Regions from separate parts of the Arthrobacter sp. FW306-05-C genome, predicted to be linked through region 1. Evidence: riboswitches for the same ligand, from Rfam matches in the RefSeq annotation. Region 1 holds a riboswitch; the other holds the start of a gene.

What was found. Region 1 has a riboswitch for cyclic di-AMP ahead of LFT44_RS08565 (NlpC/P60 family protein). Riboswitches for the same ligand answer to the same signal wherever they lie in the genome.
Region 2: linked by a shared signal. The riboswitch ahead of LFT44_RS11090 (C40 family peptidase) and the one ahead of LFT44_RS08565 (NlpC/P60 family protein) in region 1 are both predicted to bind cyclic di-AMP.

The regions. Positions count from the first base shown of each region.
Region 1 is NZ_CP084556.1:1,843,390-1,853,942, forward strand. Features, by position in the region: gene LFT44_RS08525 (DUF3105 domain-containing protein) at 1-509, opposite strand, end outside; gene lgt (prolipoprotein diacylglyceryl transferase) at 506-1,417, opposite strand; gene LFT44_RS08535 (multicopper oxidase family protein) at 1,430-2,980, opposite strand; gene LFT44_RS08540 (cytochrome c biogenesis CcdA family protein) at 3,021-3,770, opposite strand; gene LFT44_RS08545 (F510_1955 family glycosylhydrolase) at 3,774-4,637, opposite strand; gene LFT44_RS08550 (DUF305 domain-containing protein) at 4,752-5,393, opposite strand; gene LFT44_RS08555 (hypothetical protein) at 5,528-5,998, opposite strand; gene LFT44_RS08560 (heavy-metal-associated domain-containing protein) at 6,233-6,550, opposite strand; cyclic di-AMP (ydaO/yuaA leader) riboswitch at 6,795-6,992, shown strand; gene LFT44_RS08565 (NlpC/P60 family protein) at 6,996-7,769, shown strand; gene LFT44_RS08570 (heavy metal translocating P-type ATPase) at 7,866-10,097, opposite strand; gene LFT44_RS08575 (heavy-metal-associated domain-containing protein) at 10,157-10,381, opposite strand; gene LFT44_RS08580 (metal-sensitive transcriptional regulator) at 10,401-10,553, opposite strand, start outside.
Region 2 is NZ_CP084556.1:2,398,636-2,409,188, forward strand. Features, by position in the region: gene LFT44_RS11045 (thioesterase family protein) at 1-752, opposite strand, end outside; gene LFT44_RS11050 (endonuclease/exonuclease/phosphatase family protein) at 910-1,587, shown strand; gene LFT44_RS11055 (NUDIX domain-containing protein) at 1,624-2,139, opposite strand; gene LFT44_RS11060 (DUF1918 domain-containing protein) at 2,193-2,384, opposite strand; gene LFT44_RS11065 (metallophosphoesterase family protein) at 2,457-2,963, shown strand; gene LFT44_RS11070 (glucose 1-dehydrogenase) at 3,128-4,021, shown strand; gene LFT44_RS11075 (DUF1810 domain-containing protein) at 4,059-4,502, opposite strand; gene LFT44_RS11080 (DNA alkylation repair protein) at 4,524-5,054, opposite strand; gene LFT44_RS11085 (TraR/DksA family transcriptional regulator) at 5,051-5,410, opposite strand; cyclic di-AMP (ydaO/yuaA leader) riboswitch at 5,701-5,871, shown strand; gene LFT44_RS11090 (C40 family peptidase) at 5,875-6,714, shown strand; gene LFT44_RS11095 (protein adenylyltransferase SelO) at 6,824-8,293, opposite strand; gene LFT44_RS11100 (ribonuclease Z) at 8,297-9,226, opposite strand; gene LFT44_RS11105 (mycothiol transferase) at 9,219-9,743, opposite strand; gene LFT44_RS11110 (hypothetical protein) at 9,794-10,225, opposite strand; gene LFT44_RS11115 (AI-2E family transporter) at 10,355-10,553, shown strand, end outside.

The sequences.
Region 1 (10,553 bases):
GCCGTCGCCATCACTGCTGCGCTCTGGCCGCTGTCGGGGCTGAGGAGTACGTAGGGTTTGTCCCGGACAAGGCTTGTCAAGGTTGCGATGTCGGCGGCGGGAAGGTCGGGCTTATAGGTCAGCCACACCGCGCCGTGCTCCAGTGAATGGACTGCGCTCTGTTCGTTGATGGGGTTGGTGTACACGCCGCAGTTCGTCCAGATGCCGGCATGGTCTCCTCCCACTCCCGGTTCCTGCGGATAGTCCACAGCTGTCTGGACGTGGTTGCGGGTAAGGTCAGCAAAAGTCTGAACACCTTCGATGGGTTTCCGGGCTTCTTCCGCGGCTTGGTTTCGTTCCTGGACGGAGCCCACCACCGTAATCGCCACCGCGGTGATGATGGCTGTAAGGAGGAGGCCAAAGCTTCCGTAGACCAGAAGGTTCCATTTGCGTTGCTTTGCTTTCTGCCTGGCCTGGATCGAGGCGACTATCGCCTGGTGTTCACTGCGTCGCTTGGCTGCGTTGCTCATAGCGGTGTTCCTTTGCTTTCAATGTCAGGAGCAGGTTGGGGCGTGCTGCCGTGGTCAGGCCCGACTCCCGAGCGGGGCAGGCGCCTGCGGGCCTGAAAAAGGGCCAGCCCGGCGATGAACAACAGTGCCGCTGCCCAGGTGTTCACCCGCAGCCCCAGGATGGTATTGGCGGGATCGGAGCGGAGTAGCTCGAACACGAACCTGCCGGCGGTATAGAGGGTTATGTACAGCGCGAACACGGACCCGGCGCCGAGCCGGTACTTACGGTCCAGGTACATCAGCAGTGATGCGGCCGCCAGACACCAGAGGGATTCGTAGAGGAAGGTGGGCTGGAAGTAGCCGATGATTTCGGGGCTGCCGTCGGGTCCGGTGAAGGCCTGGCCGGTGGTCTGGTTCATGGCATGGATCTGGAGTTTCCACGGCAGGTCGGTGGCCTGGCCGTAGAGTTCGTTGTTGAACCAGTTGCCCCAGCGTCCCAGCGCCTGGGCGATCAGTAGTCCGGGAGCTGCCGCGTCAATGAACGCGGAGAAGGGAACCCCGGCGCGGCGCGCGCCGATCGCGGCGCCGACGAGTCCGAGGGAAACGGCTCCCCAGATCCCGAGGCCGCCTTCCCAAATTCTAAGCGCCCCCCAGGGGTCTTTTCCCGGACCGAAGTAGAGCTGGTTGTCGGTGATGACGTGGTACAGCCTTCCTCCGACAATGCCGAAAGGTATCGCCCAGGTCACGATGTCCAGAGTCTGGGACGTGGTGCCTCCGCGAAGCCGGAGGCGCCTGGCGGTCAGCCAAACCCCGAAGACAATGCCTGCCAGGATGGCGAGGGCATAGAACCGTATCGTCAGCGGTCCGAGCTGGAAGGCACTCACGGTAGGGGAGGGAAAGAACAGTTCTGTCGCGACAGCGGCGTTCATGATCAGGGGCCCTTATTTGATGTAGGAGAAGACGGCCATCATGCCGCGCTCAGCGTGATAGGCGTTGTGGCAGTGTGTAAGCCACTGACCCGGGTTGTCGGCGTCGAAGATGACCGTGACCGTCTGTTTGGGCCGGACGATGACGGTGTCTTTGCGCGCCCCGCCACCGGATACCTGGAAGGTGTGACCGTGCAGGTGCATAGGGTGCCACATGTCAGTGTCGTTGATGAACTTCACTTCGACCCGTTCACCTGCCTTGATATCGAAGGTGGTGGCGTACGGGTTGTTCATGTCGAAGCGTTTGCCGTTGATGCCCCAGTCGTAGTTCATCATGCTGCCGGTGAGGTGGACGTCGTGGGTCCGGTCCGGGGCCTTGTCCGCGAGGGTGACTTTGGGATCGGCTTTCAGTTGTCCTCCGTCGACCACGGCACCGTCCAGTTTGTTCGGGAGTACAGCGGGCAGGGGCTTCTTGCCCGTGCCGGTGCTGATGTAACCCAGTGCCTGGCCGGTCTTCCCCTCGGCCAGTGCCATGACCGGGGTGTAGCCCTCCCGGACGGTGAGGAGTGCGTCGATGCGTTCGCCCATGGCGAGAACCACGGCGTCGACGTCCTGGTGTTGGACCGGGAACCCGTCCGTGTGGGTGAGGGTGAGTTTTTGACCCGGTACGCCGACCCGGTAGGCTGTGTCCCCGGCGGCGTTAATGATCCTTAGCCGGATCACTTCCCCCGGTTTCGCGGCCAGGGTTTCGGCCTCATCCGGGGCTTTTGAGTTGAACAGGTGGTACGGGTATCTGACATCACCGGCGTCACCGCCGAGGAAGTCGCTGCGGGAGCCCATCAACATGTGTTTCATGCCCGATGCTCCTGCCGTGGGGGCGGGTTTGGATCCCATCATCGATCCGTGGTCCATTCCGGGCATGGACATGCCGCCGGAAAGCTCCTGCACGACCTCGTCCGGGGTGCCGGTAATACCGTCGAGCCAGTCGTCGAGCAGGATGACCCAGTCCCTGTCGTAGACGAGGTCCTCTGCAGGGTCCTCGACAACCAGCGCTCCGTAGAGGGCGCGTTCACGCTGCATTTCGACGTGCGAGTGGTACCAGTAGGTGCCGGGGTGGGGGAGCCGGAAATCGTAGGCGAACTCGGCCCCGGCGTTGACAGGGTCCTGGGTGAGGCCAGGGACGCCGTCCTGGTCATTGCGCAGGGCGAGCCCGTGCCAGTGAATGCTGGTGGCGTCCTTCAGATTATTGACCAGGTTCACGCTCAGGCGGTCTCCGGCCTTGGCGCGGATGGCCGGTCCGGCCAACGCCCCGTTGTACCCCCACGTGGTGATGGTTTTGCCGGCCACGGCGGCAGTGAAGGCACCTGCCTGCAGAGGTTGCGTGACGGTATTCCCCGAAGAGGGGCGTGCGGTTTCATACTCGGCGACGGCGGGGTCCGCGGCCATGATGCGTTGCACGGTCGCGGTGCCGGGTTTAGTGCTCTCAGTGCACGCAGCCAGGGCTGCGGCCGCGGCGGTGGCGACCGATAGACCCAAAAAGCGGCGCCGGTCCAGATGGTGATTCATAGGATTTCCTTTGTGAGCGGAGCTTGCGGCCCCGCCGGTGTCAGATGGGGGTGAGGAAGGTCCCGGAGAGGTTTTGCAGCTGGTAGATCCAGCGGACCCAGACTCCGGTGACCATGAGGATGCCCAGGACAATGAGCATTAACGCGCCCACGATGTTGACGGCCCGGATGTGCCTGCGGATGAAGGTCAGGGCGTTGCTGACCCAGCCCAGTCCCAAGGCCGTGAGGGCGAAGGGGATGCCAAGACCAAGGCAGTAGGCGAACGCCAGCAACGCTCCACGTCCTGCACTGCCGGTTGTGACGCTGAGCGACAGGACAGCGCTCAGGGTCGGTCCCATGCATGGGGTCCAGCCCAGGCCGAACACGACCCCGAGCAGTGGGGCGCCGGCCAGGCCGGTCTTTCGGCTGAGGGTGAGTTTGCGGGTCTGCTGCAGCCAGGGCACCAATCCCAGAAGAGCCAGGCCCATCAGGATCACTATTGCCCCCAGACCGCGCATCAGTGCATCCTGCCAGCGCAGCAGCCAGGAGCCGATCGCCCCGAACGCCGCCCCGTACAGGGTGAAGACGGTGGCGAATCCGAGCACGAAGAGTCCCACTCCCGCCAGGACCCGGCGCCGGTTTTTCGGCTGGGCGGGGTCGGTCAGGCCTGAGACGAAGCCGAGGTATCCGGGCACCAGGGGCAGGATGCAGGGTGACAGGAACGACACCAGGCCCGCTGTCATGGCCAGCGGGATGGCGATCAGCAGCGCACCGGAGGTGACGGTGGAGGCAAAGAAGCCGCCGATGTCCATGGCTCAGGCGGCGTCGGCGGGGCGGAAAGTGACTCCGCCATCGGTGGAGACGACAAGTCCGGCGGTCGTTGCAGCCCAGATCCAGGGACCGCCTTCTGATCCCTCGGACGCCGCGATTGCCTGAACGGTACCGTCAATCTTTCCGGCGTTCTTCCAGCTGGAACCCCCGTCGTTGGACACATACACTGTGCCGTCGGGTGCCACGCCGGCTGCGTCGGCAGCATTTGCGAAAGCGGCGAACTGGATCACCGGAGCCGCCGGCACCGGCTTCCAGGTGTTGCCGGCGTCTACGGACCGCTGAACGCCTTCTGGGGTCGTTGCGAGCACGGTGTCGCTGTAAGGGTTGCCGGCCAGGACGGCCGGGGCGAAGCCGGCACCAGCGGTCCTCCATGTCTTGCCGTCGGTGCTGGTGCGCATCGTCCCGTCAAAGCCGACAAGCCCGGACTTAGTGGTCGTGAGTGCATGGAAGTCCGACTCCCCCTGCCGGGAGACCTGTTCCCAGGTTCTTCCGCCGTCAACGGTTTTCACAAGGCCTAAAGGATTGGGCATTTTCGAGTCCTTGCCGGGATGGCCGGAAGCATAAAAGACACCCTCATCCATGGCGGCCGCGAAACCCATAAGATCATTTGTCGCTCCGACTTTGACGCCGGGATTTTGCGTGATGTCAAAAAGCCCTTCATGGGTCGCCAGCAGTACCTGCCCGCTTTCGGAGTTGACACTCAAGCTATGGACGTGGGAGCTGGGCAGGGCGGACGCCCCGTCCGTGGAGGCAGCCGTGACGGGGGAGCAGGCGGACAAGGTAAACAGCGCGGCCGCTGCGGCAAGTGCAGAGACAGTCAGGTGACGGCGGGAAGGGTACAGGGGCATGGGAAACTCCAAAGACTGGACCGGCCAACCGGGCGGACCAGGGTAACCGGGAAGGGTGACAGGGGAGGTGCCGGCCTCCAGGGGGAAGAGAGCCGGCACCCATTGGGGCGCGGGCTAGAGGGTGGCCAGCAGGTCCTTCATTTCCTGGATTTCGGTTTCCTGGGCGCTGACGATGTCCTTGCTGAGCTGGACTGCGTCGGCGTTTTTGCCGTCCGTGGTCTCGGTCTTGGCCATCATGACCGCCCCTTCGTGGTGGGCGATCATCTGGGTCAGGAACAGTTTCGCGGCTTCGGTGCCCTGGGCCGCGTCGAGCTTGGCCATGTCATCCTCGCCCATCATGCCTTCCATGCTGTGGCTGGAGGCCATGTCGGTAGGCGCCTGGGTGGGCTTGCCCCAGCTTTGAAGCCAGCCGGTCATTTTCTCGATTTCCGGGCCCTGGGCTGCCTTGATCTTGGTGGCCAGGTCGGTCACGGCCGCGGGGATGTTCTGCTTCTTGAGCATCACGTCGCTCATTTCCACAGCCTGGGCGTGGTGCGGGATCATCATTTGCGCGAACATGGTGTCCGCGTCGTTGAACCCGGCAGCGGCTGCTGATGTTGCCGGGGCGGGGCTGGATGACAACATCCCGGAGCTGCTGTGGTTCATCCCGGGCATGCTGTTTGTCTCGGAGGTTCCGCTTCCGGATCCGGTGGAGCATCCGGCAAGGGCGATGGCCGCGGCGATGGCGGCAGCAGAAATTGTCAGGGTCTTCTTCATGAAAATCAGGTCCTCAAAAGTATCAGCGGCGCACGGGGACGCCTTGTAGGTGGCAGCCTAGGTAAGACGGCTGGGCCGTTTGTCGCTGCCGGGTGGACGGTGCGCTGGTGCAGGGCAAGGCGCTGAGGAAGGGTTTACGTTCGGCTGATACAGAGGTCACCGGGGGAGGGGCTGTCCGGTGAGTAGGAATAGGTGCTTGTCCCTGCGGCCGCGGCACCGAAATCCGGCAGCTCATAGGAGGCTGTTCCCGGAAGCGGGGCTGCGAGAGTGGTGGTTCCCGGAGCCAGGACGCAGGCAGCCGCACCGGCCGTCATCTCCGGGCAGGACCCTGCCGGGGCACAGGACGACGCGGATGAACCGGTGACTACAGCGGGAGCCTCAGCAGCACCGTCGGTCATCGTTTTATGGGAGTGGCTGACCGGCATGGTCTGCAGCCGCACGACCGGACCCTCGCCAGCTGCGGTCATGCTGTGACCGGGACCCATGTCGTGGGCGCCGGTCATGACGTGCATGCCGAAGATCCCGGCGATGATGGCCAAGGCAGCTACGAGGAAGCCCGCACTCAGGAGGAAGGCGGTGAGGCGGCGCTGGGATGATGCGGTCACGAGGTCTTCCTCCTTTCAGTCCAGGGCGGCAGTACAGCTTCAGCCTACCGGCACGCCGCTTCAGGCCAGTCGCTGCCGTGCTGGTACAACGTGCGCGGCCGGCATTCGGTTTCACTGCGCCCACGTCGGTTGAGGTGCGGGGCGTTGGTTAGAGGCGGCGGGCCTGTCCGGCCAGCCGCCCGGACCGGTTCCTCCTTCCGGAGCCCGGAAGGAGGAAGTTACCGGGGGAAATGCCTAGTTCGCCGCGAATGTATAGCCGGCGGCGGTGACGGCCTCGCGCACGGCAGCCTCATTTGCCCTGCCTCCTACCAGCAGGCGCGAGCGGCCGCCCGGGACCAGCTCGACAGAAGCCGATTCGACCCCCTCCAGGGAGGAGACGGCCTTCTCGACCGTCTGAACGCAATGCCCACAGGTAAGACCATCCACCGCGAATTCCACGGCGCTGGTTCCGGGCGTTGCCGACGGGACAGCCGAGTCTTGGGTCGAGCAGCAGCTGCACCCGGATGCTGAGGATGCAAGCGGCAGCTGGGTACGGGATTCAGTTCCACACATGTCAGTTTCCATTCCTAGACGAAGGACTTATGGGCGCTGGGGTTGAACGGCTGTGAGAGCAGGTGCAAGGGACCGGCCGGGACATACCACTTCACTGACAACATCCAAAAATATACCCCCACTGGGTATAAGTTTGCAAGTGGGAGGGGAGACGTGGCCCGGCGCGGCGTTACCGGAATGTGACAAGTGTTGATGATGTGACGTATGGTCATAGCCGTGCCCGTTTCTCCAAGTGCGGCACTCCCGAGCAGACTTGCCTAACTCTGCCGCTGCCCGGGATCCATTCGCAACTTTCGTCCGGCAGAGACGGGGAACCCAATGGCGGCCTGCTTCGGGCAGGTCTTGGGGTGAAGCCGTGCCTGGTGCCACTCATGTACCGGTGCGGCCGGGTGTCTCCCATCCGAATCCGACAGCTAACCTCGCAGGCAGTGGGAGAGGCCTTTTCATGCCCAATGGCAAAGCTCACGGCCGCCGCCGCGCGGTCCCCGTCCAGACCAGTCCCCTTGCCGTGCTGTCCAGGTCAGTAGCCGGTAACGCCGGTGCCGCCGGGCGCCAGGCCGCGGTCATCGCCGCAGCGTCCGGGCTTGTCCTTACCAGCGGCATCGCCGCCCAGGCAGCCGACGCCCCGGTCCAGCGCGACGCGGAGCCGGCCTCAAACCTGGAAGTCACCAACCAGGTCCAGACGCCGCTCAGCGCCGACGCCACAGTCCAGATTTCCTTCGAGCGTCCTGTTGTAGAGACCACCCCGGCTCCGGTCGTGGAAGCACCCAAACCGGTCGCAGCGCAGGCACCCAAGGCCCCCGTGGCGCCCGCGGTGACCGCAGCGGTAGCGCCGGCGAAGGCCCAGGTCACGGTGACCCCTGCTGCTGCCGCCCCCGTGGCAGCACCGGCAGCCGGCGGCATCAACGCCATCATGGTTTCCTCCGCCTATGCCCAGATCGGCATGATCCAGGACTGCACCCGGCTGGTGGAGAACGCCCTCAACGCGGCCGGCATCCCCGTCGGGGACCTTGGCCCGATGCAGTTCATGAACTACGGAACGGTAGTCACCGACCCGCAGCCCGGCGACATGGTCATGCAGCCGGGCCATGTCGGGATCTACGTCGGCAACGGCCAGGTCCTCAGCTCCGGCCTGAACGGCAGGAACGAAACCGCCGTCCACCCCCTGACCTGGATGACCGCCAAGGGCGCCGTCACCTTCGTCCGCGCCGGAAAATAAGCGGCCATCCACAGACCACTGAAGGCCGGTGATGCAGTGCCTTGGGGGCACTGCATCACCGGCCTTCAGCATCCCTGCCTCACGGGCGGGGAGTAATTACATGCTCACTGCGGGGCGCCCGAAGCGGCGCAGCCGCAAGGAGTTGGTAACCACCAGAACTGAGCTGGCGGCCATCGCAGCGCCTGCGATCATCGGGTTGAGCAGCCCCAGCGCGGCGACCGGGATGCCGACGGCGTTGTAGAAGAACGCCCAGAACAGGTTGGTCTTGATCGTGCCCAGTGTGCGGCGGGACAGTTCGATGGCTTGAGCGACCTGCCCCAGGTCGCTTCCCATGACCGTCAGATCCGCGGCCGCGATGGCCACGTCGGTGCCGCTGCCCATGGCGATGCCCAGGTCGGCCTGGGCCAGGGCTGCAGCGTCATTCACGCCGTCCCCGGCCATGGCCACTGTCGCTCCGGCGTCCTGCAGCCGGCGCACGGCGGCCACCTTGCCTTCAGGCAGGACCCCGGCCAGCACATCCTCGGCCGGGATGCCGACCTGCGCGGCGACGGTTAACGCGGCCGAGGCGTTATCGCCGGTGAGCAGCACGGGACGCAGCCCCAGGTCCTTCAGCCGCGCGATCGCGGCGGCCGAACCGGGTTTGACGGTGTCGGTGAGGCTGATCAGTCCTGCGGGTTCTCCGTCGATGCCGACCCATACCACCGTGGCGCCGGAGTCCTCCAGCGTTCGCAGCATCTGCTGGCCATCGGCCGGTTCGTTGATGCCGTTGTCCCGCAGCCAGCCTGCGCGTCCGACGACGACTGCGTGTCCGTTGACGGTCCCGCGGACGCCGCCGCCGGCTGCGCTGACAAAGTCGGTGACCGCCGGCAGCGGCGCCGTCGTCCTTGCTGCCCGGGCGACGGCGTGTGCTACCGGGTGTTCGCTTGCCGCTTCCACTGCCCCGGCCAGGGTGAGCAGCTCGTTCCTGCCGGTCCCGTCCAGGCTCTGGACAGCGGACACGGACAGCTTGCCGCTGGTGACCGTTCCGGTCTTATCCAGCACGATGGTGTCCACAGTCCTGGTGTCTTCGAGGACCTGCGGTCCCTTGATCAGGATGCCCAGTTGCGCCCCCCGGCCCGTTCCCGTCAGCAGCGCCGTCGGTGTTGCAAGCCCCAGCGCGCACGGGCAAGCGATCACGAGCACAGCCACTGCGGCGGTGAAGGCCGCCTGCAGGTTACCGGCGCCAAGGAACCATCCGGCGAAGGTGGCGGCGGAAATTCCCAGCACGACCGGAACGAAGACGGCGCTGATCCGGTCGGCCAGCCGGGCGATCGCTGCCTTGCCGCTCTGGGCCTGGCTGACAAGCCGACCCATCTGGGCGAGAGTCGTTTCACTGCCGACACGGGTGGCTTTGACCAGCAGCCGACCGTTCGTGTTGATCGTTGCCCCGATCACCGTATCGTCCACACCCACGTCGACAGGCAGCGCCTCACCGGTAATGAGGGAGGTATCAACGGCGCTCTGGCCCTCCACGACGTACCCGTCGGTGGGGATCTTTTCCCCCGGACGGACGAGGAACACGTCGCCTGGGACGAGCCGCTCAACAGGGACCCGGGACTCTGTTCCGTCCCGGAGCACGGTGGCTTCCTTGGCGCCCAGGTTCAGCAGCGCGCGCAGGGCGTCGCCTGCGCGCTGTTTGGCGTTGGCTTCCAGATAGCGGCCCAGCAGCAGGAAGGTGGTGACGACGGCTGCGACTTCGAAGTACAGGGCGTGACCGCTCATGTTCATGACGGGGTGTGCCGTCATGAACGGATCGGCCAGCAGCTGCCATGCCGAGAAAAAGAAGGCGGCGCTGACGCCGATGGATACCAGGGTGTCCATGGTGGAGGCGAGGTGCCGGGCATTGATGGCTGCGGCCCGGTGGAAGGGCCAGGCGGCCCAGCTGATCACCGGCGTGCTGAGGACCAGAGCCGCCCAGCCCCAGTGCGGGAACTGCGCGGCCGGGACCATGGAGATCACCAGGACCGGCAGGGTCAGGAGGGCTGCCACGTAGAGGCGGGGCCGCAGACTCTTGCCGGCCGCTGCCCGTGCCGCAGCCGCCTTATCCCCGCCAGGCCCGGTTTGCTGTGCCGGCTCCACGTCGGCTGGCGGCTCTTCCGGGGCGCTGTGTTCGGTCTTGAGCGCGGCCGAGTATCCCGTGGCAGTGACAGTGTCGATGATCTGCTGGTCGGATATGGTGCCCGGGACGGTCACCCGGGCCGACTCCAGGGGCAGGTTCACGGTGGCGTCGACGCCTTCGAGCTTGCCGAGTTTCCGCTCGACCCGGGCAACGCAGGACGCGCACGTCATGCCCTGGATGTCCAGCTCGAGGATCCGGGTGCCGGGGGCAAGGGTTTCGGTGCCCACGCCTAACCGCCGGCCACGACGGCGTAGCCCGCTTCGGCTATCGCCGCACCGATCTGTTCGGGGTCCAGCTCGGCTACCGAGGTGATGGTGGCGGCCGAGACGCCATCTTTGTCCAGTGTCACGTCCACACCAGTGACCCCGTCGAGCTCCCTCAGTTCCTCGGTCACCGACGCCACGCAGTGGCCGCAGTGCATTCCGGAAATATTGACAGTTGTCTTTACGCTCATGACGGTTTCTCCTTCGTCCTTAGCGCAGCAGGCGCCCGATGGCGTCTGTTGCTTCCTTGACCTTGGCTTCGCCGGCCTCATCGGAGGCGGCCGCGGCATTCACCACGCAATGTCCTATGTGTTCTTCGAGCAGGCCCAGGCTGACCGCGTGCAGCGCCTTGTTCACGGCCGC
Region 2 (10,553 bases), 560 kb from region 1:
CGGTCGTGCAGCACGGTGGATGTGAGGCCGATCCCGTCGCGGCCAAACGACACAGCGTTGTCCAGCCCCAGCCACTCCCCCTCGGGCCTGCGGTACATGTGGATCTGCAGGTCCAGATTGGGAAACGCGTAGCTGTCCTTGCCCGGTGGGACCCGGGCGGCGATGCCGTTGGCGGTGTCCACCATCCCCATCAGCCGTGCGAAATCCCCGCTGTCGGCGCGGTCGGTGAGTGGATGTTCCGTGCGCAGCCACACTTTCCCCGCCCCCGGCCGGTGTCCTTCCGCGACCCGCATTTCCAGGGACCGGATGTAACCGCCGGGCCAGACGGCTGAGCCGTCATAGGGCTTGCATTCGTCAGGGCCGGGTATGGCGGCGTCCTCGACGGCGGCCACCTCACCCGTGTCACTGGTCAGCATCCGCCACCCGGTAGCGCGGATCGCCGTCCTGCCGCCTGCTACCAGCTCGGCCTGCACAAGTTCGATTGTCCTGCCGGGCCGCAGCGTGGTGGTATCGATCCTGAACTCACCGCCCGGGATCAGGCCAAGGATCTCATAGCTGATTCGCGCCATCCGCATGTCTTCGCGCGGCTCGTGCCGTTCCAGCCGGTCCGCCAGAAGGCCGGACGCCGGTGCCATGTGCTGTTCATGGACATTCCACGCTCCCTGGGCATGGATGGTGGACCGGAACGCTCCCTCCCCCAGGTCCTGGTAGTAAAAGTTGCCCCCGGCAAGTTCGGGCAGGTCTGCAGTCAAGGCTGGCCCCTTACGAAACGTTCAGTGAATTGCCACTAACTCTATCCTTCACGGGAACGGCGCGCCGGGACGGCCGGCGAAATGTTGGAGGGTGGGGGCGGCAATCGGACTAGAGTAAGGAACTGGTCCTGTCAGCAACCCTCAAAAGAGGTGTTTCATGCGCGTCATCAGCTACAACCTCCGCAAGCACAATGCCAGCGGCGAGCTCCTCGCCCTGGCACGGAACCATGACATCGATGCGCTGTGCCTCCAGGAAGTGGATGCCAGCGACCTTCCCGAAACCCTGGGCCCCCTGCACCTTGCCGATGCCACCAAGGGCAACCGGTTGGGCCTGGCCATCTATTACCGCACCAGCCGCTTCACTGCACTGGACACCCAGTCCTTCGCGTTGAAGAAGTCCATGCATGACAGGGTGCTGGCCCCGGCCCATGAGCGGCTGATCGGCACCAGGGTGATGGACAACGAAACCCAGCATGAGCTGGTGATCGGCTCCTTCCATGCAGCCCCGCTCACTGCCTCCAACTCGTTGCGGCGCAAGCAGATCCACGCAGCGCACGCCGAGCTGCTGAGCATGGGCAAGGGCCTGATGACCCTGATGGTGGGTGACTTCAACTACCCGTTCTTCACCAAGAACCTTGACATGCATATGAAGAACTCCGGATACGCCCTGTCCCTCAGCAACAGGCGGACCTACACCAGGTACAAGGTGTTCAAGGGCCACTTCGACTTCGCCACGTCACTGGGCCTGGACATCGCCAGTGTGGAGACGCTGCCGCGCGGCAATTCGGACCACCTGCCCATCCTGGTGACGGCCGAGTACGGCGAAGGCTACTAGCAGCGGCGCAGGCCGGGGTTCAGCAGCGTTCCCCGTTCACCAGGACTCTCCGGAATCCAGCCGCGCCAGCAGTTCCGGCCAGGCCGCCGCGAAACCCGGATGCAGCTCCAGGGCATCCACCTCGGCTACCGGGATCCAGAGCAGCGCAATGCTTTCGGGATCGCTGATAATGGGCTCGAAGGACTCCAGCACCCGCACCACCACGGTGGTGTAGGACCAGTAGCCGTGGTCCAGGACCGAGGTGAAGAGCACTTCCACGCTCTCCGACGGGACGGCCGCCTCCTCGTAGGCCTCGCGGAGCGCGCCGTCCACCGCTTCTTCGCCTTCATGCAGCGCCCCGCCGGGAAGGCCCCAGGTTCCCCCGTTGTGGCTCCAGACGGCGCGGTGCTGCAGGAGCACGCCCTTGGCAGGGTCGTAGGCCAGGACGCCGGCCGCACCGAACCTGCCCCAGTACCGGCCCCGGTCCCCTTCCACCCAGGCGTCACCCGGGTCGCGCGGACCGGAGCGGGGCGGTGGGGTGGATGACGTGCTGGAGTACGGAAAGTGGTCCATTCGTCCAGTCTGACAGGTGGAGCGGCGGGGCGCAGTCCCGCTTGCACCGCCGGTCAGGTGTTGTGTGCACGGTCGACGGCGAAATCGCCGCCGGGATACATGACCGTTTCGTGCCCGTCGTCAAAGCGGACAACATAGGGCGGGCTTCCGCCTTCGCCGCGGACTTCCAGGATCACCCCGTGCCGGTCCGAGGACCCTACGGTCCTTCCGTGCACGACGATGCGGTCGCCTTGGGCTGCCTCCATGGCAATCACCTCCCAGCCCCAGAGTACGACTGCGGTGGGCGCGGGAACAGGGCTTCATGGCAGGATGCGGATATGCCCTTGAACCTTGTCCTCATCGCCGATACCCACGTGCCAAAACGCGCCAAAGACCTTCCCGCCCAGGTGTGGCGGGCCGTTGAAAATGCCGATGTGGTGCTCCACGCCGGTGACTGGGTGGACGCAGCGCTGCTGGACGAATTCGAGCGCCGAAGCAGGCGCCTGCTGGGCGTGTATGGGAACAATGACGGCGCGGAGCTGCGCCGCCGCCTTCCTGCAACGGCCAGCGCGACCTTGGAGGGCGTCCGGTTTTCGATGGTCCACGAGACAGGGCAGGCGAAGGGCCGCGAACTGCGGTGCGAAGCGTTGTATCCGGAAGCCGATGTCCTGGTGTTCGGGCACAGCCACATTCCCTGGGACACCGCGTCGCCGAACGGGCTGCGGCTGCTGAATCCCGGGTCGCCCACGGACCGCCGCCGGCAGCCCTCCTGCACATTCATGGAAGCCGTGGTCGACGGCGGGCGGTTGGCGGAGGTCAGGCTGGTCGAAGTACGGCGGGACTGACGCGGCCACGCCGAAGGACCGCTTGGCAGGGCGGGGTTACATTGCCTAGGCTGGGAACGGTAAGCATGCTTAGCTTTTTGGCTCACTGTGATCCATTGATCGCAGGCTGCTTCAATTTCCGGGGCGACGAACCAGCCCGAGTCCGCACGAACAGGAGGACCACCATGACTGACCAGTACACCTTCCGTAATCCCGTGACTGCCTACGAAAAGATTTCCCCGCCAAAGCAGCACCAGCCCGAGCCGGGCCTCGACGCCGAATTGACACCCAAGGCTGACCTGGGCGAAGAAACGTACCGCGGAACGGGACGGCTGGAAGGCCGCCGCGCCATCGTGACCGGCGCGGACTCAGGCATCGGCGCCGCAACTGCCATTGCCTTTGCAAGGGAAGGCGCCGACGTCGTCCTTTCCTACCTGCCCCAGGAAGAGGAGGATGCCTCCCGCATCGCCGGGATCATCGAGGCCGCGGGCCGCAAGGCCGTCAAGGTGCCGGGCGACCTCAAGGATTCCGCCACATGCCGGGAAGTCGTTGATACGGCGGTTGCCGTGCTGGGCGGGGTGGACATCCTGGTCAACAACGCCGGGAAGCAGGTGGCCCAGGAGGACCTGCAGGACATCACCGACGAGCAGTTCGACCACACCCTCAAGACCAACGTGTATGCGATGTTCTGGTTGACCAAGGCCGCCGTCCCGCACATGCCGGCCGGCTCAACCATCATCAACACCACCTCCATCCAGGCGTACAACCCGTCCCCCACCCTGGTGGACTACGCCACCACCAAGGCCAGCATCAACAACTTCACCAAGGGACTGGCACAGCAGCTGGCACCCAAGGGAATCCGGGTGAATGCCGTGGCCCCGGGTCCCATCTGGACGCCATTGCAGGTCAGCAGCGGCCAGCCCAAGGAGCAGCTGCCGGAATTCGGCCAGTCGACTCCCCTGGGCCGGGCAGGACAGCCCGCGGAGCTGGCACCCGCCTACGTCTTCCTGGCTTCACCCGAGTCCAGCTACGTGGTAGGGGAAACACTGAACGTCAACGGCGGCAGCCCCACGCCCTAGCCGGTTCCCCGGGCCTGGCTGATCCGCCAACCCGGCGTCAGCCAGCGGCCTGGCCAGCCAGGATCTCATCGGTGGCAGGGTCAGGCTCGCCGTCGAAGAACTGGGCCAGGACAGTCTTGAACACTGTTTCTCCGGGTGCCGCCCGGAGAAACAGTGTCATGGACGACCGCAGCTTCCTGGCATCGATGCCGCCGAAGATGTCCTCCGCGGACTGGTCTGCATGGTTGGCCAGGACCAGGGCGCACTCCAGGAGCCGCGGCCCCAGTACCTCATGATCCAGGTAGGCACGGGCCTCTGCGAGTGAGGAGATGGCGTATTTGCGGGACATTGCGCTCTGCCCCAACCCGGAAATCTGCGGGAAGACGAACCACATCCAGTGGCCGGACTTCCTGCCGACCTGCAGCTCCCCCAGCGCCTGGTCATAGGTGCCGCCGCTGTTTTGCGCGGCAACAAAACGGTCAAGGTCAAAGTGCTCATTCATGCGGATCTCCCGGTTTCGAGGTCAAAGGGTCAAATCTTTTTCAAGGGCGGCTGCCGCCGCCTGAAGCTGCGGGTCGGGGTCGTCCCGCCACCGAGCCAGGACCGCGTTGGCCCGCTGCCGCTCGCGCTCCCCGAGGCCGGACAGCAGCGGCACCAGGACGTCGCCCAGGAGGGGCTGGATCAGGTCTGCAGCCTGGGCAGAACGAAGGAAGCCTTCCAGCCGGGTCAGGTCCGAGTGCCTGAGCAGCCGCACCCGTGACTGCAGCAGCACCACGGCCGCCAACCGGCGCTCAAACACGGGGCGGGAGCCGGGCCGGGGCTGTCCCCACAGGGTGGACGCAAGCATCACCGTGGTGTCGTGGTCCAGGTTCTTGAATTTGCGCAGGGCATCGCGCACCGTGCCGCGCACCGCTCCGATGGAGGAACCGTAAGAGTCCAGCACCCAGCCAAGCCGGTTCCCGACGTCGTCCGCCCGGTACCAGGCGCCCTCGTTCTGGAGGGTCCGGTCAACGAACTCCGCCGCCGCGGACACCACATCCGCAGGGCCAGTCATCGTCCCCGACCGGACGAGGCGTGGCGGATACAAAACGGTGTCCAGGGGCGCGCTTCCAGCCTGCCCTCCGCAATGGGCTCCCCGCACACGGCGCAGGCTCCATAGGTCCCCGCTGCCAGGCGGGCCAGCGCCGCGTCAATCTGGTCCAGGCCGGCCGAGCTCTGCTTCAGGAGCGCCGAAGCCTGCGAGAGCTCAAACGCGATCGTGGCCCCTTCGGGATCGTGCTCGTCATCGACATTGGAGTCCTGCCGGGCCGAATTCGCTGCCTGGATGTCAGCCCGCAGCGCCGGCAGCAACTCCAGGCGCCGCGCCCGCTCCTCTTCGAGCAGTACCCGGAACCGGTCGAAATCTGGCATACAAACAGCCTAGCGGTCGGATCGCGGAGCGCCTGAATGGAAACGGCCAGTGCGATGGAGCCGCGGCAAACATCCCGTGTCCGTGTCCGGGCCGTTACCTATCCTGCAAGCCCGGCTATTAGCCGAGGTCGACACCGGTAACAGCCGTAACGTCCAAACGTTTGCGGAATTCGAGAGGGGAACCTCGTATGTTATCCAAATGTGACAATGCCACCGCATGTGGGTTATGGTCTTCAGGTGTCCCTCTCAGACGGGACATTCCCATCAGTATGCCGAGCCCTGCCACTGATCATGGGATACAACCGCTCCAGCTGGCAGGGACGGGGGAACCAAGTTTCCGCGGCCACTTGTGGCCTTGGGGTTAAGTCGATAGCGCCTCCGTCCATTACGGGGTTGCTTCCGGCCGGGTATCTCCAGCCCGAACCCGACAGCTCACCCCGCAGGCATGGGAGAGGCGATCAACCGTGTCAAAAAATTCCACCACTGCCCGTCACCGCGCAACTCCGGCCCGCTCCATTGTTCTCGAGGGCCTCGCCGTGACAGCCAAGTCCCAGGCCCGCTCGCTGGGCCGCCCCGCGCTCGCAGTTGCTGCAGCGTCCGGCATTGCCTTCGGCGTCGGCGCCCCGGCCCACGCCGGTGTCACCGGCCCTGACACCACGGAAAAGACCAACGTGCAGGCGTACTCCGCACCTGTTGCGGCCCCGGCAGCGGCAGCAGGCAGCGTCCACACCGTAGTTTCCGGCGATACCCTGGGTGCCATTGCGTCTGCTAATGGCGTCAGCCTGAACAGCGTCCTGTCCGCCAACGGACTGGGCCTGTCCTCGATCATCTACCCGGGCGACCAGATCCAGATCCCCGCCGCCGGCTACACCGCGGCACCGGCACCGGCTCCGGCCCCTGCAGCAGCACCCGTGCAGACCGCAGCCGCCGCTCCGGCCAACACCGGCATGAACATGTCCTACGCCTCGGCCACCCCCGTGTCCGCCCCCACCGGCAGCGGCACCGGCGCTGCCATCCTGGCAAACGCCTACGGCCAGCTGGGCATCAAGCAGGACTGCACTGCCATGGTTGAGAAGGCGCTGCGCTCGGTGGGCAAGTCCGTTGGCGATCTTGCCCCCACCCAGTTCTTCCAGTACGGCACCGTGGTCGGCGCTCCTGCGCCCGGCGACCTGATCATCACCTCCGGCCACGTTGGCGTTTACGCCGGCAACGGCCAGGTTGTCAGCGGTGGCGTGAACGGCTACGACACCCAGGTGCACTCCATCAGCTGGCTCGGCGGCTACTCAGCGGTCCGCGTCGCCTAGTCTTCGCATCACCGCAGGCGCCCAACAGCGCAGGCATTAGACAGGAGGGCGGCAGCCGGTCATCCGGCTGCCGCCCTCCTGTCGCATCCGCCGCCTGCCCCCGCAGCCGTCAGGTCCCGCAGAAGGTCATATAGTTGCCGAAGTCCTCGGGGGCGCCTTCGGCGTAGCGTTCCAGCCCGGGCCGCTCGGTGAAGGGGTCACTGACTGCCTCCAAAAGCTGCTGCAAGGGTGACAGGTCTCCGGCCGTGGCAGCGGCCAATGCCTCCTCCACGAGGTGGTTCCTGGGAATGTACGCCGGGTTGACGTTGTCCATCAGCTCCGCGTCCGGTTCGAGTGCCTGCCACCGCTCCGCCCAGGAATCAAACGCAGCCAGATCAAGAACCATGCCGCGCACCGGACGAAGGTCGCCACGGGCGGCCTTGCCCAGGTTACGGAAGAAGAGGGTGTAGTCCACGGGACCGTCCTTCAGGATGGCAAGGGCGCCGTCCACCAAAGCGGACGTGGTTTCCTCGTCACTTCCCCCGCGGCTGCCAAGGCCGAGCTTGGCATTCATGCCACCGGTCCACGCCCTGCTGTAGTGGCCCCGGAAGCCGCCGAGCACCTCCACTGCGGGCGCAACCGCCTGCTCCTGGGCTTCATGGATGAGCGGCAGCATCGCCTCGGCGAGCCGGGCAAGGTTCCATTCAGCAAGAACCGGCTGGTTCGCGTAGGCGTAGCGGCCGCTGACGTCGATGGAACTGTAAACGGCTGCGGGATTGAACGCGTCCATGAACGCGCACGGGCCGTAGTCGATGGTCTCCCCTGAAATGGTCATGTTGTCCGTATTCATGACCCCGTGCACGAATCCCACCAGCATCCAGCGGGCCACCAATTCCGCCTGGGCCGAGACGACCGAGGCGAACAGCTCAAGGTAGGGGTTGTCGGCGTCGGCGGCGTGCGGGTAATGCCTGCTGATGGCGTGGTCCGCCAACCGCTTCAGGAGATCCATGTTTTCGGTGGCACGCGCGTACTGGAAGCTGCCCACGCGCAGGTGGCTGCTTGCCACCCGGGCCAGGACGGCGCCCGGCAGCATGTCGTCGCGCCGGACTTGGCGGCCTGTTGCCACGACTGCGAGCGAACGGGTGGTGGGGATGTGCAGGGCGTACATCCCCTCGCTGACGAGGTACTCGCGCAGCATAGGCCCGACGACGGCACGGCCGTCCCCGGCGCGGGCGAAAGGCGTGCGCCCCGAGCCTTTGAGGTGGAGGTCAAGGAGCCGTCCGTTGCGGTCCGTGACCTCACCCAGCAGGAGGGCCCGTCCGTCCCCGAGCAGGGGTGAGTATCCTCCGAACTGGTGGCCTGCATACGCCTGCGCAACGGGCGTGGCGCCAGGCGGAACATGGTTTCCCGCCAGCAGCCGTACACCTTCGGGGCTGCGCAGGTACTCCGGGTCCAGTCCCAGCTCCCGTGCCAGCTCCTCGTTCAGGACAAGGAGCCCTGGGTTGGGGGCTTCCTCGGCCTGCCAGGGAACAGCGAGTTCTGACAGTTCACGTGCGAAGCGGCCATCAAGGGCCACTGTGGATTCAGCTGCTGCCGTCATGGTTTAAACCCTATCGCCGTCGTTATGGCCCGCCGCTTCCCGCTCCGGTTGCCGCCGCGGGGGAACGGCTATGCGCTGCAGGTCATGGGCTGCAATGACGGTGGTTCCCCCAGCACGTGCCTGCGCCTGCTCCGCAAGCCGGGACATGTCGTCGCCATAGCGTGCGGAAAAGTGTGTGAGCACCAGGGTCCGGGACTTTCCGGATGCCGCCAGCTCCCCTGCCTGTCCGGCGGTGAGGTGCAGGTACTGCTTCGCCAGCCCGCCGTCGTCGTCGCTGAAGGTCGACTCAGCGACCAGCAGGTCGGTGCCGTCGGCCAGTTCCTCCGCGCCCGGGCACGGCGCGGTGTCCATGATGAACGCGAAGCGCTGGCCGGGCCTGGGAATGCTCATGTCCTCCACCGTGACTGCTCCGAGGTACCCCTGGCGCTGCAGCGTGCCGACGTCGGGCCCTTGGACTCCTGCCGCCCGCAGCCGCTCCGGTAGGAAGGTGCGGCCGTCAGGCTCGGTGAGCAGGTATCCGTACGTTTCAATGCGGTGCCTAAGAGGCCGGATCTCGAGGCCGTCCGCCACGGGGCCGGAGCCGGAGTACGGATGGAGCCGCAGGTCGATGCCGGGTGAACTGACCGCCAAGAGGGCCCGGACCACCTGGTCTCCGGAGGCCGGGTAATGCAGGTGAACGGGGTGTGCGGCGCCGTCCAGGGCCATTCGGGACAGTACCCCCGGCAGGCCGTAGCAGTGGTCACCGTGCACGTGCGTGAGGCAAATCCTGGTGATGCGGCTGGCCGACACCCCGGCATGGATCATCTGGCGCTGGGTGCCCTCGCCGGGGTCAAACAGAAGTCCTTCGCCGTCCCAGCGAAGGAAGTAGCCGTTCTGATTCCGTGTGCGCGTAGGAACCTGGGAGGCCGTGCCCAGCACCACGAGTTCACGCACCGGGGGCGTCCGCCATCTCCGCATGCAGCCCTTTGGCGTAGGCAGCCTGGCCAAGGTGCTGCAGGCAGTCCCCCAGGATGCTGACCAGCCGCACCCCAAGGGTTACGGGCGGGTCCCAATGCCTGTCGACCACACGGTCCAGGTCCGGATCATCAATACCTTGCAGGGCCCTGGCGGTCTGCCGGTGGACCGCATCGTAGTATTCCTGCAGGACTTCGCCGGTCGCCCTGACGGTGTCCACCTGTTCACTTGTGTGGCCGTAGCCCGTGTCCCGCTCCGCCAGCGGGAGCCCGAAACGGGATACAAAGCCTTCTCCCGTCCACACCTGCTCCAGCCCGAAGGCGGAGGCCACCTGCGCATCTTCCACCCGGCCCGTGTGCCAGATCAGCCAACCGATGGAGTTGCCGTTGCCGGCAGGGCGGCGCTGCAGGTCCGCCTCGCTGAGCCCCTCCAGAACTTGGCGGACGAGGGCCGGGAGCCGGTCGAAGGCCTCCAGCAGCAGTTCCTTGGATTGCATCTGTCTCCCTTCCCACCGGTCCGGACCCCGCGGGCCCGGACCTTCAGCTGCTAGCGTTCCAGGTCGTCGGGCTCGAATTGGCTGAGCGGCGAGCCGCCGAAGTTTTCCTCGTCGTCACTGGCGTCCGCTTCAGGACCGGTGGGGTTTTCGCCGAAATCGACATCGGCCGCTGCCTCCCCAAGCGTGGGCGTATCCGGGGGCACCTGCTCGTCGCCGGCGCGGTAGCGGGCCTGGGCGCTTTCGTCCCGCAGTGTCTGGTCGCTCAGGAAGTCCTCCTCTTCACCCGAGACGGCCTCGTCCTGCAGCAGGGGGTCCTCCCGCCAGCGTTCCGGATTGTTCTCCGCAGCACCGGGGTAGTTGTCGGGTTCCCCCATCACGGGGTCCAGTTCCAGGGACGATGCCGCGCCGGGAGTTTCATCGAGAAGCACGTCGTCCTCCTCCACAACTTCCAGCTCATCGTCAGGGACGTTCTGCTCAGTCATGATGATGCCTTTCACGTTGTCGTACAGCGAACAATAGTAAGCATACTGACGAACTGGGGTGGATGTGAACCGTCATGGGTAAGGAACAGGCAAATGGGACAGAACGTGAGGGCAAGCAAGGAGAATCCCATGAAACCGAATATGTCCCCGGACGGGTCCGCGGCACAGCCGTCCCGGCCCCAGTCCTTTACCGCCCGGATGTCCTTTATGTGGACCGATGGATTAGGCCGGGCCAGCATCCGCGCCATCCAGGCATTGTCAGTTTTGGCGCTTGCCTGGGTAGTGGTCTCGGCCGCCATCCGCGTCCCGCTTGTCACCATCCCGGTAC